One region of the Nocardioides salarius genome, then DNA from elsewhere that is predicted to be linked to it. Evidence: predicted binding sites of a transcription regulator. Region 1 holds the regulator's gene; each other region holds the start of a gene.
The links. Region 1 encodes LexA, which represses DNA repair genes until DNA is damaged. Its sites were predicted from a motif close to TCGAACANNTGTTCGA; they were not measured.
Positions count from the first base shown of each region.

Region 2: the regulator LexA is predicted to act here: its motif matches at 1,899-1,914, upstream of JOE61_RS07210 (HNH endonuclease signature motif containing protein).
Region 3: the regulator LexA is predicted to act here: its motif matches at 1,769-1,784, upstream of JOE61_RS00520 (HNH endonuclease signature motif containing protein).

Region 1 is NZ_JAFBBZ010000001.1:1,352,664-1,357,684, forward strand. It holds gene JOE61_RS06565 (hypothetical protein) at 138-497, shown strand; gene JOE61_RS06570 (VOC family protein) at 593-1,003, shown strand; gene JOE61_RS06575 (methyltransferase domain-containing protein) at 1,005-1,829, opposite strand; gene JOE61_RS06580 (LysM peptidoglycan-binding domain-containing protein) at 1,998-2,324, opposite strand; gene lexA (transcriptional repressor LexA) at 2,648-3,382, shown strand; gene JOE61_RS06590 (alkaline phosphatase D family protein) at 3,489-5,021, shown strand, end outside.
Region 2 is NZ_JAFBBZ010000001.1:1,486,213-1,491,233, forward strand. It holds gene JOE61_RS07205 (Nramp family divalent metal transporter) at 1-274, opposite strand, end outside; gene JOE61_RS07210 (HNH endonuclease signature motif containing protein) at 573-1,835, opposite strand; gene JOE61_RS07215 (CueP family metal-binding protein) at 2,019-2,621, opposite strand; gene JOE61_RS07220 (LLM class flavin-dependent oxidoreductase) at 2,733-3,635, opposite strand; gene JOE61_RS07225 (SGNH/GDSL hydrolase family protein) at 3,701-4,516, shown strand; gene JOE61_RS07230 (helix-turn-helix domain-containing protein) at 4,521-4,766, opposite strand; gene JOE61_RS07235 (DUF2975 domain-containing protein) at 4,766-5,021, opposite strand, start outside.
Region 3 is NZ_JAFBBZ010000001.1:102,847-107,867, reverse strand. It holds gene JOE61_RS00530 (phosphotransferase family protein) at 120-947, opposite strand; gene JOE61_RS00525 (2-phosphosulfolactate phosphatase) at 944-1,714, opposite strand; gene JOE61_RS00520 (HNH endonuclease signature motif containing protein) at 1,838-3,070, shown strand; gene JOE61_RS00515 (hypothetical protein) at 3,093-3,236, shown strand; gene JOE61_RS00510 (tyrosine-protein phosphatase) at 3,256-4,020, opposite strand; gene JOE61_RS00505 (GrpB family protein) at 4,020-4,628, opposite strand; gene JOE61_RS00500 (alpha/beta fold hydrolase) at 4,946-5,021, opposite strand, start outside.

The DNA.
Region 1 (5,021 bases):
AAGCCGCAGGTCAGCGCGGTGCCGACGCTGCGACCCGGTGGTCCGGACCGGCCCGCGACGCGCCCGACGCCGCCACGACGAGACCCGCGAGCCGCTCGCGGCGGCTGGGTCGCGTCCGACACAATGAGGATGTGGACGTGGAGGTGGGAGAGCAACCGGAGCAGGCCCCCACCGGCACCCCCGGCAAGCGTGCCGGATCCCGGCGCGCGGAGCGGGCGCCCCGCACCTTCCAGCCGCGACTCCTCGGCCTGGCGCTCGCCGTCACCGCGGCCGTGATCGCCTGGGGCTACCTCGTCTACGCCGCCATCGACTTCGGCACCCAGGCCCGGGGTGGCGAGTCCGCGGCGTGGTTCTTCCTGGCCCTGGCCTCGGTGGGCGCCGTGGCCTGCCTCTTCGTCGGCCTGATGCTCATCGCCAGGCTGACCCGGGCACTGGGCCTGACCCGCGACCCGGCCACTCCCCCGCCGCGCCCCGGCGGGCGGCGCGCCGCCCGCTGACCCGCCTGCCGCCGACCGGCCCGCAAACCGGTGGCGTCGCACCACGGCGGCCTGCCAGGCTCGGACCTCCGGCCGGACGAGGAGAGGACCCACCCATGCAGGTCACGCAGATCGGCACCGTCCTCGCCAGCCCCGACCCCAGCGCGGCCGGCTCCTGGCTCAGCGAGCAACTCGGCTTCGACGTCGCCGTCGACCTCGGCTGGTACGTCAGCACGCGCCACCCCGACCAGGCACTGAGCGTGGACTTCGTGCAGCACGACCACGACACCTGGGTCGAGCCCGCCCCGGGCGTGCGCGGCACCATGCTCGCGCTCGTCGTGCCCGACGTCGGCGCCGAGCACGACAGGCTGGTCGCGGCCGGGGTCCCGCTGCTCAAGCAGCTCGTGACCGAGCCCTGGGGACAGCGCCGGATGCAGGTCGCCGGACCCGACGGCCTGGTCGTCGAGCTGATCCAGCCCGTCGAGCCGGACCCGGACTGGATGGCCGCTCAGGGTCTGTCCAGCTGACTCACCGCTCGTCGACGCCCGGTCGTGCCGGGCGCTGCGCGACGACCTGCCACAGCGCGCCGAGCCGGAGGAACGGCTCCTGGTCGCACAGCGCGAGCTCGAGGCGCTCCAGCGCCGCGAAGTAGTCAGGGTCGGCCTTGAGGGTGTCGTCGGCGAGGTAGTCGTTGGCGACGCGAGCGGCGTACCGGCCGACCACCTCGAGCCCGGCGTCCACCAGGAGGCCCTCGACCTCCTCGGGAGGCACCGCCCGGGCGGTGGTGGCGAAGGTGGCCGACTCCATGTCGTCGCGCTCGAGCTGCTCGAGCGCCGCCTCCGGGCCCTCGCGCACCAGGCGGCCGAGCACCCGGGCTGCGGGGTTGGGCGCCATCACCGAGACCCGTCCGCCGGGGCGCAGCGCCCCCGCCAGACGTCGTACGTCGGCAGCGCCGGTCTCGGCGGGGCGGTAGTGCACCACGAAGTGGCACAGCACCAGGTCGAAGCCGCCGCCGACCGCGCCCAGGTCGTCGATCGACCCCTCGACGGTCACCAGCCGCTCCCCCACCCCGGCCGACTCCGCGCGCGAGCGGGCCTCGGTGAGCCAGGAGGCGGCGGGGTCCAGGACCGTCACGTGGTGACCGGCCAAGGCCAGCGCGACCGCGTCGCGGCCGTCGCCTCCGCCCACGTCGAGCACCCGCAGCCCGCCGCCGGGCCCGCCCAGCGCCTCGGCCTGGCGGCGCAGCGTCTCGCGCACCACGCTGAACCGCAGCCGGCCCCACGGCGCCTCGCACCAGGCCTGCCACTGCGCCAGTCGTTCCTCGAACACGTCGTCGTCGCGAGCCGCACCCATGCCCCCACCCTGACCGAGGCGCACCCGGACATGGCGCGAGGGGCGGGCCCACTGCGGGCCCGCCCCTCGTCTTTCCCCTGGTTTCGCCGGCCGGGGTCGAGGCGACCGGCGAAAATCGTGGGCGGCCAGGTGGCCGCCGTGCCCGGACCTCACGCCCGGGCGTCCGGCTCAGCCGGCCGGGACGACCAGCCGCTGACCGGTGACCACCAGGCCACCGTCGAGGGAGTTGAGCCGCTGGATGCGCTCGATGACCTCACGCACGTCGCCGGCCTCGGCACGCTCGGCGGCGATCGCCCACAGCGTGTCGCCCGTGCCGACGGTGATCATCTCGGTCGCCGGGGTGGGACCGGACTCGCTGGTGGCCACCGAGCCGCCGGCCAGGACGACGCCCACCAGGGCGACGAGCAGCAGGCCGAGCGCCAGCACCACGAGCCGGCCGCGGCGGGTCAGCCGGACGGTGGTGGACAGGGCGGGAGTGAGGGTCATCGTGCTCATCTGGACCTCCTGGGGAAGGGGGTGGTCGGGTGGTCGATCGCTGCGAGGTGATGTCTACCGACGACCACCGACAGTCCCGCTCGAGCCGGCCATCAGGCGCCGGATCGACCAGGTGTTCGATCGAACACATGAGCGAGACTAGATCAGGTGTTCGATGCACGCAAGGGGTCCGGTGAACAATTGTTCGAGACGGTGGTGACGCCCGGCGCCTCGCGACACGCAGTCGAACAGATGTTTGAAGTCGGGCGCGCGCGGCGATACCGTGGCCCCACGACCATCCGAGCGGACTCCCCGGCTCGGGCCTCGCGCACGAAAGGCACACGATGGCGACCAAGGACGGCGGCCCCCGCAAGCGGGGCGTCGCAGAGCTGCCCGACGGGCCCCCTGACGCGACCGGTCTGACCCCGCGCCAGGTCAAGGTGCTGGCCTGCATCAAGGAGGCCATCGAGACCCGCGGCTACCCGCCGAGCATGCGCGAGATCGGCCAGGCCGTCGGCCTGACCAGCACCTCCAGCGTCTCCCACCAGCTCAAGGTGCTCGAGGAGAAAGGCTTCCTCAAGCGCGACCCCCACCGCCCCCGCGCCCTCGAGGTCTTCCTGCCCGAGCTGATGGCCCGGCGCAAGGCGATCTCCTCGGCCGACGAGAGCTCGGTCGACGAGACCGACATCGGCAACACGATGCCGCAGGCCTCCTACGTGCCGGTCGTGGGCCGGATCGCCGCCGGTGGCCCGATCCTGGCCGAGGAGCGCGTCGAGGCCGTCTTCCCGCTGCCGCAGCAGCTCGTCGGCGACGGCCAGCTGTTCCTGCTCGAGGTCTCCGGCGACTCGATGATCGACGCCGCGATCTGCGACGGCGACTACGTGGTGATCCGCCAGGAGCAGACCGCCAGCAACGGCCAGATGGTCGCCGCCCTGATCGGCGAGGAGGCCACCGTCAAGACCTTCCAGCGCAAGGACGGCAAGGTCTGGCTGCTGCCCCACAACGACGCCTACGAGCCCATCGACGGCACCCACGCCTCCATCCTGGGCGTCGTCACCGCCGTGCTGCGCAGCGTCTGAGCCCCACCACCGACCCTCACCGACCCGCCGTCGAACCGACGGTGAACAGTCGGTGTCGACACCCCCGTCCGCGTCACGCGGGCGGGGTTTCGTCGTTGGATGAGGCGTGACCCCACCCCAGAGCCCGACCTCGACCTCGCTCGCCCGGCGTACCGTGCTGGCCGCCGGAGGCGCCGGCAGCGCCGCGATCGCCGTCGGCAGCGGCGTCCTGCCGGCCGCCCAGGCGGCCCGGGCCCGCCACGACGTCTTCGCCCACGGGGTCGCCTCGGGCGACCCGCTGCCGCGCGCGGTGCTCATCTGGACCCGGGTCACCCCCACCCGCGCCGCCACCCCGGGCTCCGGCAAGGGCCCGCGGCTGGGGGTGCGCTGGGAGGTCGCCACCGACCGCCGCTTCCGCGACGTGGTGCGCCGCGGCCGCTTCGTCACCAGCGCGGCGCGCGACCACACCGTCAAGCTCGACGTGCGCGGCCTGCGGCCCGCGACGACCTACTACTACCGCTTCATCGCCCGCGGCCAGCGCAGCCCCGTCGGCACCACCCGCACCGCCCCGGCCAATCGCGCCACGCCCGACAACCTGCGCTTCGGCGTGGTCTCCTGCGCCAACCTGCAGGCCGGCTGGTTCAGCGCCTACCGGCTGCTCGCCGAGCGCGACGACCTGCACGCGGTGCTGCACCTGGGCGACTACCTCTACGAGTACGCCCCCGGCCAGTACGGCATGGGCCAGTCCAACGTCGACGTCCGCGCCCACGACCCGGCCCGCGAGATGGTCTCGCTGTCCGACTACCGCCGCCGGCACGCGCAGTACAAGACCGACCCCGACCTGCAGGCGCTGCACGCGAGGTACGCCTGGATCGTGACCTGGGACGACCACGAGGTCACCAACGACCAGTGGCGCAAGAACGCCGAGAACCACGACGACAGCGAGGGCGACTACCTCAAGCGGCGCGCCCGCGCCCACCGCGCGTACGACGAGTGGATGCCGGTGCGCATGGACGGCACCGCCTCGCTGGGCGACGGCGCCCGGCTCTACCGGCGGCTGCGCTTCGGCGACCTGGCCGAGATCAGCATGCTCGACCTGCGCACCTACCGCTCCCAGCAGGTCGCCACCCCGGTCGTCGACGCCGAGGTCAACGACCCGTTGCGCACCATCACCGGCAACCGGCAGATGGAGTGGCTCAAGGACTCCCTGACCCGGGGCAACCACGCCCCGCAGTGGAAGGTGATCGGCAACCCGGTGATGATCGCGCCCGTCACCTTCGCCGACCTGCCCAACGAGCTCATCGACCCCGTCAACAACGTCACCGGGCTGCTGCCGCAGGACGGCGCGCCGTACAACGTCGACCAGTGGGACGGCTACACCGCCGACCGGCGCGAGGTCTTCGCCCACATCCGCGACCACCAGGTCAAGGACGTGGTCTTCGTGACCGGCGACATCCACTCCGGCTGGGCCTGCGACCTGCCGCTGGACACCTCGGCCTACCCGGTGCTCGGCGACTCGGTCGGCGTCGAGCTCGTCTGCTCCTCGGTGACCTCCAACAACCTCAAGGACATCACCGGCCAGCCCGCGCTGACCCCGGTGGTGGAGGCCGCGATCCAGGCCAACAACCGCCACATCAAGTACCTGAACTTCGACGACCAC
Region 2 (5,021 bases), 130 kb from region 1:
GCCCCAGGCTGCTCCACCCCTCGAAGATGGTGCGCCCGGTCGACAGCGAGAAGCGCCCGGCGCCCTCGACGAGCACCACCTTCATCACGCAGCCGACGACCACGGCCCACAGCAGCGCGTAGCCGTACTTGCTGCCCGCGATCATCGTGGCGACCAGGTCGGCGGCGCCCACCCCGGTGGCCGCGACCACCAGGCCGGGGCCGATCAGCCGCCAGCGCGGCGGGGTGCCGGTGGCGGTGCCGGCGTCGGCGCCGGCGTGGGGGGTGGTGCTCATGGGTGCCTCCTGGGGTCTGGAGACCCGAGCATGTGACCGCCGACACCGTGACGCCAACCACACCAGCCCCATCCCGCGCGATCCTCACACGATCCAAAGACAGCGCCCCACCGCTGGTCGAGCAGGGAGGAGCGCCAGCACCCACCGCTGGTCGAGCAGGGAGGAGCGCCAGCGACGAGCGACGCCGAGACCCCGCGAGTGGCCCACTCGCCGTACGCCGTGGGCTCACCGGGTTTCGGCGTCGCTCGAGCCTTCGGCCCTCGCTGCTCAACCAACGGCGCCGGGGAGCGGAGTGCTCCTAGGTTCGTCGGTTGAAGGTGACCTGGTTGTCAGCCCCCACGTCGCTCTCGTACTCGGGGTCATGGATCCGGCGGTGGTGGAAGGGGCAGAGGAGTCGTCCGCAGTCGAGGTCGGTGTGGCCGTGGCACGACCAGGGATCGTCGTGGTGGGCGTGGCACATCGCCGGAGGGGCGTCGCAGCCGCGGGCAGTGCAGCCGCCGTCACGGATGCCCATCGCGACCCGCTGGGCCGGGGTGAAGTACCTCTTCGCGCGGCCCACGTCGAGCGGCTGGCTCTTGCCACCCAGCACCACCGGCACGACACCTGCCTCACAGGCCAGCCGCCTCGCGGTGGCGGCGCTGATCCGGTCACCGGTGTCGAGGGTGGCGGCCGCCAGGCCGTCCTTGAGGGAGTCGAGGGTCATGGTCACGACGACGGTGGCGTTGACACCGCCGGCCTTGGGCAGGTCGTGGGGGTCGAGGCGCTCGACGAGCTCCACGAACGCCGCACCCAACCGTTCCGCTGTGGGGCGGCGTACCGGCACCGGCGCCTCGCTCTGCTCCTCCTCAGCGTCCCGGGTGGCGATCTGGTGCTTCGGGGCGGCAAACGCCAGCAGCGCCCGCTCCAACATCTGACCCACCAGCAGCGGCACCGTGAACGACCCCTTGATCCGCCCGTGCCCGTCCTCACGCATCCGGAACACCGCCGACTTCTCGGCCTCCCGCTCCTCGCGCTCGAGCTGTTCGGCCTCCCAGGCCTCGGCCACCTCCGGTGCGACGACTTCGAGGATCCGACGGCCCAGCACCCGCAGCGCCTTCGCGTCGTGGACCTCCGCGAACGCAACCAGCGCCTTCGCCGCCTGCTCCAACACGAACGGGTCGAGATCGTCGGGCAGCTCGTCCAGCGCTGTGCAGATCACCGACGCCTGCTCCGCCACCATGTCGCCACGACCGAGCGCCTCCCGCACCAGGTCGTAGCGATCCAGCCCCTCAGCCAGACGCACCTGGCGAAACGACTCGCGCTTCGTCGACCGTGTCGCGTTGGAGTGCCACACCGCCACCGACGGCGACGCGTTCGTCTCCGCCACCGCCACTGTCTCGGCGTGCGACAACAGCTGCGAGCGCACCTCCACCAACCGGGCCTCGGCCCGCGAGACCTCGACCAACGTCTGCGCGGTGGCCTCCTGGCTCATCGACCACAACGGCGTACCAGCCACCTCGTCAAGGGTGGCGTGCACCCGCGCGACAGCACCTCCGATGGGGTGCGCCGCGGTGGTGGCCATGAGTTAAGTATCTCAGGACCCACCGACAAAGCACCAGGTCAGAAGCCGTTTTCCACAGGCAGATCGAAACTATTTTCGAGGAGTTCGAGTCGGTGCGAAACTGACTGGTCGATGGTGCGAAAGCGACCGGTCGATGGTGCGAAACTGACTGCTCGGCCGGCCTCAGTAGCTGACGGAGCCGGATCAGGTCAGCTGCAGAGTCGTGACGCAGGTGGGGTCGTCGGGGTCCCGGGTGGTGATCGGCGCCGTCCCGGTGCGCCCGTCGTGGGTGATCGTCAGGGTCGCGTCGAGGTCGCGCGGCACCCACAGGCCCACGAACCCGTTGTCGTAGGTCCGGCGGGTCTCGTCGACGAGCACCTCGCCGTCGGCGGTGGTCAGCGTGACGTCGACTCTCTCGTCGCCCAGCTCACCGACGCAGGTGGTGAGGCTGTGGAAGTGGCACTCGTGGGTCTGGTCCACGTAGGGCGCGACCGAGACGTAGACCTGGTCCTCCGGCATCGGCAGTCGCGCCTCGCGGCCCTGGTCGTCGGTGACCACGACGGCGTCCGGCTGCACGGAGGCCATCAGGTCGCCCGGCCGGTCGGCCAGGGCCATGGTGTCGAGCCGCTCGATGACCTCCGGGGCCTCGAGCCCCGCGAGGTCGTGGTCGGCCAGCACCGCGGCCGCAGACGACGCAGAAGAGGAGGAGGGCTGCGCCTCCGGGCCGGATGCGCAGCCGGCGAGCAGCAGCCCGCAGGCCACCACCGCTGCAGCGACGGACAGACGCGCTCTGGCAGGAGTCGACATGGGACCTCTCCGGACGATGGGTGGGGACGGCCCGCCCATCATCCCGCCCGCCCCCAAGGGCATCGACCAGAGCATCGACCAGGGCATCGACCAGGGCATCGACGGGGCCCGCTACCCCATCCGTCGTACGACGTCGGCGGCGGCCGCGAGCTGGTCGCGGTCGCAGGAGGTCGGGATCAGCTGCACCTCGTCGCAGCCGAGGGCGGCGAACCCGCGCAGCGTCTCCTCGAGCTCAGCAGCGGTGCCGGCGAACCCGGTGGTGGGCGCCATGGCGTCGACGAGGGAGGCGGGCAGCCAGTTCATGTAGTGCCGCAGGTGGCGGTGCACCTGGGTGCGGGCGGCGCCGTCGCCGTCGTCGAGGGCGAACCAGAACGACGTGGTCAGCCTCGGCGCCGGCCGCCCCGCCTCGGCCCACGACGACCGGGCCAGGTCGAAGAGCGACGCGACGGCGTCCACGTCGAGGTCGAGGGTGACGCCGGCGAGCCCGTCGGCCCAGGTGGCGGCGTGCTGCACGGTGCGTGGGCCCATGGTGCCGACGAGCACCGGCGGCCCACCCGCCTGCCCGGGCGGCGGCCCCACGGGCAGGGTCGCCTCGACGACCCGCTCCCCCGCCCACACCCGCCGCATCACGCCGACCCGCTCGGCCATCTCGCGCATCGTGCGGGTCGACAGGTCGGCGCCCGCGGCGCGGTAGTCCTCGTCGCGGCCGCCGACCCCGACCCCCACGGTGAGCCGCCCGCCGCAGAGCCGGTCGGCGGTGGCGAGCGCCTTGGCCAGCGGCACCGGCTCGTGCAGCTGCGGCACCAGCACGGTGAGCGCGATCGGCACGTCGGTGGTCCAGGCCGCCACCGCCCCGAGCAGGGTGAGCGTCTCGGGGTTGTCGAAGGCCAGCCGCTCGCCGAAGCACAGCGACGACCAGGGCCCGGTGTCGATGGCGCGCGCCCAGGCCTCGAGCGTGCCGGGCTCGGCCCACAGGTCGGGCTCCATCACGGGCAGCGTCATGCCGATCTCCACGCCCGCACTCTCGCAGAGCAACCGGGCCGCCACAGCAGGTCGAGCGATCCCCTACCCTGCCGAGGGTGGGTCGACGACGAGAGGCACCGGTCGCGGCGATCCTGGTCGCGCTGCTGGCGGTCGGGGTCGTGGGCGGCACCGGCTACGCCTGGTCGCGCTGGAACGACCAGGTCGCCACCGACACCGACGTCGAGTCGGTCGTCGACCCGGGCTCGCGCGACGAGCAGCTGCCCGATGCGCCGGGCCTGCCGACCGCGGAGCCCGAGCCGGAGCCGGCGTACGAGCCGCCGACCTTCTCGACCCTGACCCCGACCGCCAACCGGCCCCGCCCGGTGCTGCTGCTGGTCGGCGACGGCTGGGCGGCCGGTGACGGCGCCTCCGGCGACGACGCGTCGTACGCCGCTCGGCTGGGCAGCGACCTGGGCTGGGACGTGCGGGTGGTCGCCGAGCCCGGCGCGAGCTACCTCGCCGCGGGCGAGGCGGGTGCCACGGTCTCCGAGCTGTGGGCCGACGCCCCGCTCGCCGACATCGACCCCGACGCGGTGCTGGTGCAGGCCGACTACGCGGGCCCCGACCCCGACGTCGACGCGGTGACCCGGGCGATCTCCGAGCTGGGCGACCGGATCGCGGCCGACCTGCCGGGCGCGCCGGTGGTGGCGATCAGCTCGTTCCGCCCCGACGGCGTGAGCGCGAAGGACGAGACGGCGATGACGCGGGCGTGGCGTGCCTTCGACGGCACGCTGGTGCTGCGTCCGACCAGGCTGGGCTTCGCCGACCTGCCCACCGGCCCCGCCGGCAACCCCCTCGACGCGGGCCACGAGCTGATCGCGACCAGCCTCGAGGAGGCCTTCCGCGAGGCCGGGCTGGTGCCGGGCGGCTGAGCCGTCACGATCCCGCCGGGTCCCTCGGGTCCGCCGGCCCCGAGGGGTCGGGCTCCCAGCGCAGCAGGTCGCCGGGCTGGCAGTCGAGGACCTCGCAGAGCGCCTCGAGAGTGCTGAACCGCACGGCCTTGGCCCGCCCGTTCTTGAGCACCGCCAGGTTGGCGGGGGTGATGCCGACCCGCTCGGCGAGCGTGCCGACGGCCATCTTGCGGCGCGCGAGCATCACGTCGATGTCGACGACGATCGGCATCAGATGACCCCGTCGAGCTCGGCCTGCAGCCGCTTGGTCTCGTCGTCGAGCGCGACCGCCTGCGCCAGCAGGGTGCGCATCACGTAGACCACCAGCGCCACCCCGCCGGCCACCAGCGCCAGCCCGCAGACGATGCCGACGGCCCCGGGCGCGATCTCGTCGCCGGGCGTCGTGCGGTTGGCGTACGCCGCCAGCACGGCCAGCCCCAGCACCACCACGGCCCCGGCGCCGATGGCCGCGATCACGCGGTCGACG
Region 3 (5,021 bases), 1.2 Mb from region 1:
TAGTTCTCCGGGAAGCCAGATCCACAGTAGTTGACATAATGTCAGTTATCGGCGACCCGTGGACGTTGAGAGAAGCGGCTCTCCGGCCGTGCTGACGCAGCACCGAGTGGGCCACGACGTCACAGTTGTTCCTGCCACCGGTCCAGCCGAGCTCGCAGTACGTCCGCCGAGATCTCTGGGCGCCCTATGCCGTCGTAGTTCTTGGACCAGGTCTCGACGTCGGAGTCGGCGAGAGCTGCGGCCTGCAGGTCCCAGGCCGACACGTCGTGACAGGGATGGCCGCTCCGGCGCCGGTACTCGTCGAGGAAGACGTCGGCAGCGCGGTGCGAGCCCAGCAGCACGAGGTCCTGGCGACACCAGGCGACGTCGACGCCGCGCGGCCCCTGCCGGGCGCCGGACCAGTCGACGATCCCCGTCAGGGCGTCTCCGGTCCAGAGCGTGTTCCCGCACCAGAAGTCGAAGTGGGTCAGCACCGGGCGGCCGAGGTCGAGAGAGCTCCAGGCGGCCCGGGCGCGACGGGCGACGGCCGTGGTGCCGGGCGGCGGCGACACGGGCGTGGTCCGCAGACCGTCGCCGGACAGGGCGTGGACCTCGGCGAGGGCGCGAGCCATCTCGGACGCCACCACTTCGAGCGGCAGGTCGGGCGCCGGCGGACCGCCGGGCAGGTGGGTCGTGACGAGGATGGGCCCGGCCCTTCCCAGGTCGGCGGCGACGACACGCGGCACCAGGTCCCCCAGTGCATCCAGGCTGCCCAGGACCTGCACCTCATGTTCCGGCGCTGGGTCGTGCTCCGGGAACATGCGCACCACGTAACGGGCGTCGGCGGCGTCGTCGACGAGCAAGGTCTCGGCGTGCTGACCACCCAGCAGTCGTCGTCGCGCCGTCAGCGGGACGCCCACGAGCAGCGCCGCCTCGGCCGCGAGCTGGTCGTCGGTCAGCGGGATCATGTGCGGGACTTCGTGAAGGCGCCGCGGTCGAGCACCGGGATCTCGTGGCACGCGTCGAGGTCAGCCGCGACGTCGACGTCTGCGCTGAACCCCTTGGCGGTGAGCTCGCGTCCGCCGACGCAGGCGTGCAGCGTGGGCACGAGCTGGTCTGCGGTCGCGTCCCACAGCGCTACAGCGGCTCTGGCCTCGGGGCTCAGGTCGCCTCCGTGCCCGAGCCGCACCAGCGCGCTGAGCACGGCGCCGGCGCCCAGGTGGTCCTCCAGGGCCGGGCGCAGGGAGTCGTCGTGGTGCCAGCGCTCCCCTGCGGCGACCACCGCGACAGACCGACCGTCACGCAGGTGGCGGGCCAGCTGGCGACCGACGGCGCTGGCGTTGCGCAGGCACCCGGCCAGCACGGTGGCACCGGTGGCCTGCAGGGCTGTCGAGATGGTCGACCCGTTGGGCGAGGGCAGCACCAGCCTCGACACCGGCTCGCACTCCATCAGCCCGGCCGGTGACAGCGACGGTGCCGGGACGGCTCCCGCGCACGTCGCCTCGAGCCGGCCGACGGCGAGCACGGCGTCGAGGTCTGCGGCGTACGACGCGGCACGCGCGTCGTTCCACGCGAACGGGAACACCCGCATGCCGCGCTCGACGGCGATCGTGACCGAGGTCGAGAAGCTCAGCACGTCGACGACGACGCACACGTCGGCAGCCGCGGCGAGCGCGCCGGACAGGCCCCAGTCGAAGCGGACCGCGTGGTCGCGCTGCCCGAAGATCTCGTCCACCGGTGCACCCTAGGGGACCACTCCCCTGGCGTCCTGGACCGACTGACGAATTGCCCGAAAAAAGTTTCGAGAAATGGTCTCTGACCAGGTCGGACTGTCGGTGCTGCCTGCTTGGATGAAGTCATGAGCACGACGCCCCGGCACCCCCTCGCCGAGGCCGTCGCGCGCCTGCACTCGATCTTGGACGAGGCGGCCCAGACAGCCGCGTGGTCGTTGGACCAGACGACCACCGCAGACCTCCTCGGCGACCTCGCCCGGGCCCAGTCGCGCTTCGCCGAGCTGCAGGCCCGGGTCCTCTCGCACGCCGAGACGGTGGCCGTCCACGAGCGCTCGGCGGCCCCGTCGGTGGCGGTCTGGCTGGCCAACGCCACCACCGCGACCAAGCGCGACGCGGTGCGACAGACCCGGTTCGCCGCGGCCTTGAGCCGGTACGACGAGCTGCGGCGCGCCCTCGCCGCGGGCGACCTGAACCTCGAGCAGGCGCAGGTCGTCGCCCGAGCGCTCGACGAGCTGCCCGACGACCTCGAGGCTGGTGTGCGGCGGGAGGCGGAGGTCGAGCTGGTGCGTCTCGCGCTGGTGCACGACGCCAAGGCGCTCCGCATCCTGGGTCGTCGCATCCTCGACGTCGTCGCACCCGAGGTCGGTGAGGCGTGGGAGGCCGAGAAGCTGGCCGAGGAGGAGCGCGAGGCCTACCGCACCGCCTCCTTCCGGATGCGCGACCAGGGCGACGGCCGTACCCGTGGCAGCTTCACGATCCCGACGCTCGCCGCCGAGATGCTGCAGAAGGTGTTGATCGCCTACGGCTCCCCGCACCGCGACGACCGGGCCGCCACGGATGAACCGACGCCGTCACGCTCGCGCTGGGGCCGCGCGTTCGTCGAGCTGGTCGAGCGGTTGGACCCACGTGCGCTCCCCCGCAGCGGCGGGGTCAATGCCGCCGTCGTGGTCACCATGACCACCGCCACGCTGGGCGGAGCGCTCGCCTCGGCCACGCTCGACACGGGGTCCCGGGTCTCCGCCGGCACGGCCCGTCGACTGGCCTGCACGGCGGGCGTGCTGCCCGCGGTCCTGGGCGGACCCAGCGAGATCCTCGACCTCGGACGCTCCCGGCGCTTCTTCAGCCCGCCCCAGCGCGTGGCGATGATCCTGCGAGACGGCTGCTGCACCGCCGTGGGGTGCGACGCCCCGCCCGGCATGTGCGACTCCCACCACGAGGACCTCTGGTCCCACGACGGCAGGAGCGACCTGGGCCGAGGCCGGTTGCTGTGCGGCCACCACCACCGGCGCGCCCACGACCCGGCCTACGAGACCCGCGTCGTGGAGCGCAACCAGGTCGAGTTCCATCGGCGGACGTAGGCCGACCTCTACCGTTCCAAGCGTGACCGTCGATCGTTCCTTCATCCGCGTGAAGGCGATGCTGCTCGCCCCGAACCCCGAGCGAACCGCGCACGCCGTCCGCGAGGTGCTGCCGCTCTACCCGGCGGTCCCGGGCAGGTGGAGCAACAGGCTGTCGGCGCTGTGAGCCGCACCGCCCACTGCGGCTAGTGCTGCTTGCTCGGCTCACTCCCCCGCAGCCGGTCCCCCAGCCGGCGCAGCAACAGGGCGTCGACGCCCGCCTCCTCCAGGTAGCCCGTGACGTCGAACGTGGCGTACCACTCGCGCAGCGCCGGACGGCGCGCCTCGATGGCCCGTTCGAGCTCGTCCGGGTCCCGGTCGGCGTCGGGCCGGTCGGGTGCCCAGGCTCCCGTAGTGGCGTCGTAGGCCATCGTGTGCCCGCGGTGCGCGGCGGCGCCGCGGAAGCCGCGCTCGTAGTTGAGCAGCAGGCCCTCGACGCCGACGCCGGCCAGGACCAGCAGCAGCGAGCCGATCATGCCGGTGCGGTCACGACCCCCGGCGCAGTGCAGCAGCACTCCCCCGTCGGCCTCGCTGACGGCCGTCATGGCGTGCGCGATCTTGTCGGGGTAGCGGCCCAGGTTGGGCGCCCACGACCTCGGATGGTCGAGCCACGGTCCGCACTCGGCGAGGAAGTCCTCGTCGTCGGGATCCTCGGTCGGGGCGTGCACCACGTCGACGCCCTCGGGCGTGACCTGCTGCTCGCGCTCCACCGCGTTGCGCAGGTCGACGATCCGGCGCAGCCCGGCTGCGCGGGCGTCGGTCCAGCCCTGCGCGCTGACGTCGTCGGGTGCCCCCGAGCGCCACACGATGCCGTACGCCGTGCGGCCGCCGTCGTGCAGCGGGAGTCCGCCCAGGTCGGCGAGGTTGCGGGCGCCCTCCCAGGGCAGCGACCCGTCCTGCACCGCCGCCATCAGTCCACCAGCCCGGCGGCCGCGAAGGCGCGCGCGTAGATCTCGCGCACGACCTTCTCCTTGCGCGCGTTGTACTGCATGGAGTGCTCCCCCGCGGCCCGCGCCGCCTCGGCCGCCTCCCGCTTGGTGGCGGCGTACAGGTCGCGCTCGTCGGCGTTGCCGCGCAGCCAGTCGCGGAAGACCCGGTGCTTGACCGGCTCGGGCGCCTCGGGGCCGAAGACGTGCAGGTGGCAGCGCGGGTCGGTGTGGCGCAGCACCCGGTGCTCGAACCACCACGGCTCGCGCACCCGCAGCTGGAAGCCCTGTGCCTCCAGCGCCGGCACGTACGCCGCCTCGTCGGCGGCGTCGGCGACCACCAGGTCGATGTCGATGATCGGCTTCGCGGCCAGGCCCGGCACCGACGTCGACCCGACGTGCTGAAGGTCCAGCACCCGCCACCCGAGGGCCCCGCGCACGCGCTCGGCCAGCACGTCGTACCACTGCGCCCAGCGCTCGTCGGGCTCGTCGACGCGGGCCCCGGTCCACGGGCCCGCACCCGGCAGGTAGCGCTGCTCGCCGGGCGGCGGGGGCGGGTCGTGGAAGGTCACGATGTCGGCGCGGGAGGGCATCCTCGGAGAGTAGGCGAGCCGGCGCCAGCGAACGTGAGCGACATCATGTGCTCGCCGGGTTGGGTTGCCCTGCTACGGGCCCCACACTGGTACATGAAGGCACCTGGTGGAGCCTTCTGACCCAGTCACCGATCACACCTGAGGAGGTGCGCATGACCACCATCATGACCCTGTTCCGTCGCTTCGACTCCGAGTTCCTCGAGGCGTTCGTCCCGTGGCACCAGCGCACCTGGGAGCGCACCGGCCGCTGAACCCAGCTGTGAACCGCACGGCCCCCGACGCACCGCGTCGGGGGCCGTCGTGCGTCCGGACCCAGGTCAGTCGTCGCGGCCGGCGCCGAGGAAGGTGCGCAGCGCCGAGACGAACGCCTCGGGCTTCTCCGAGTGGACCCAG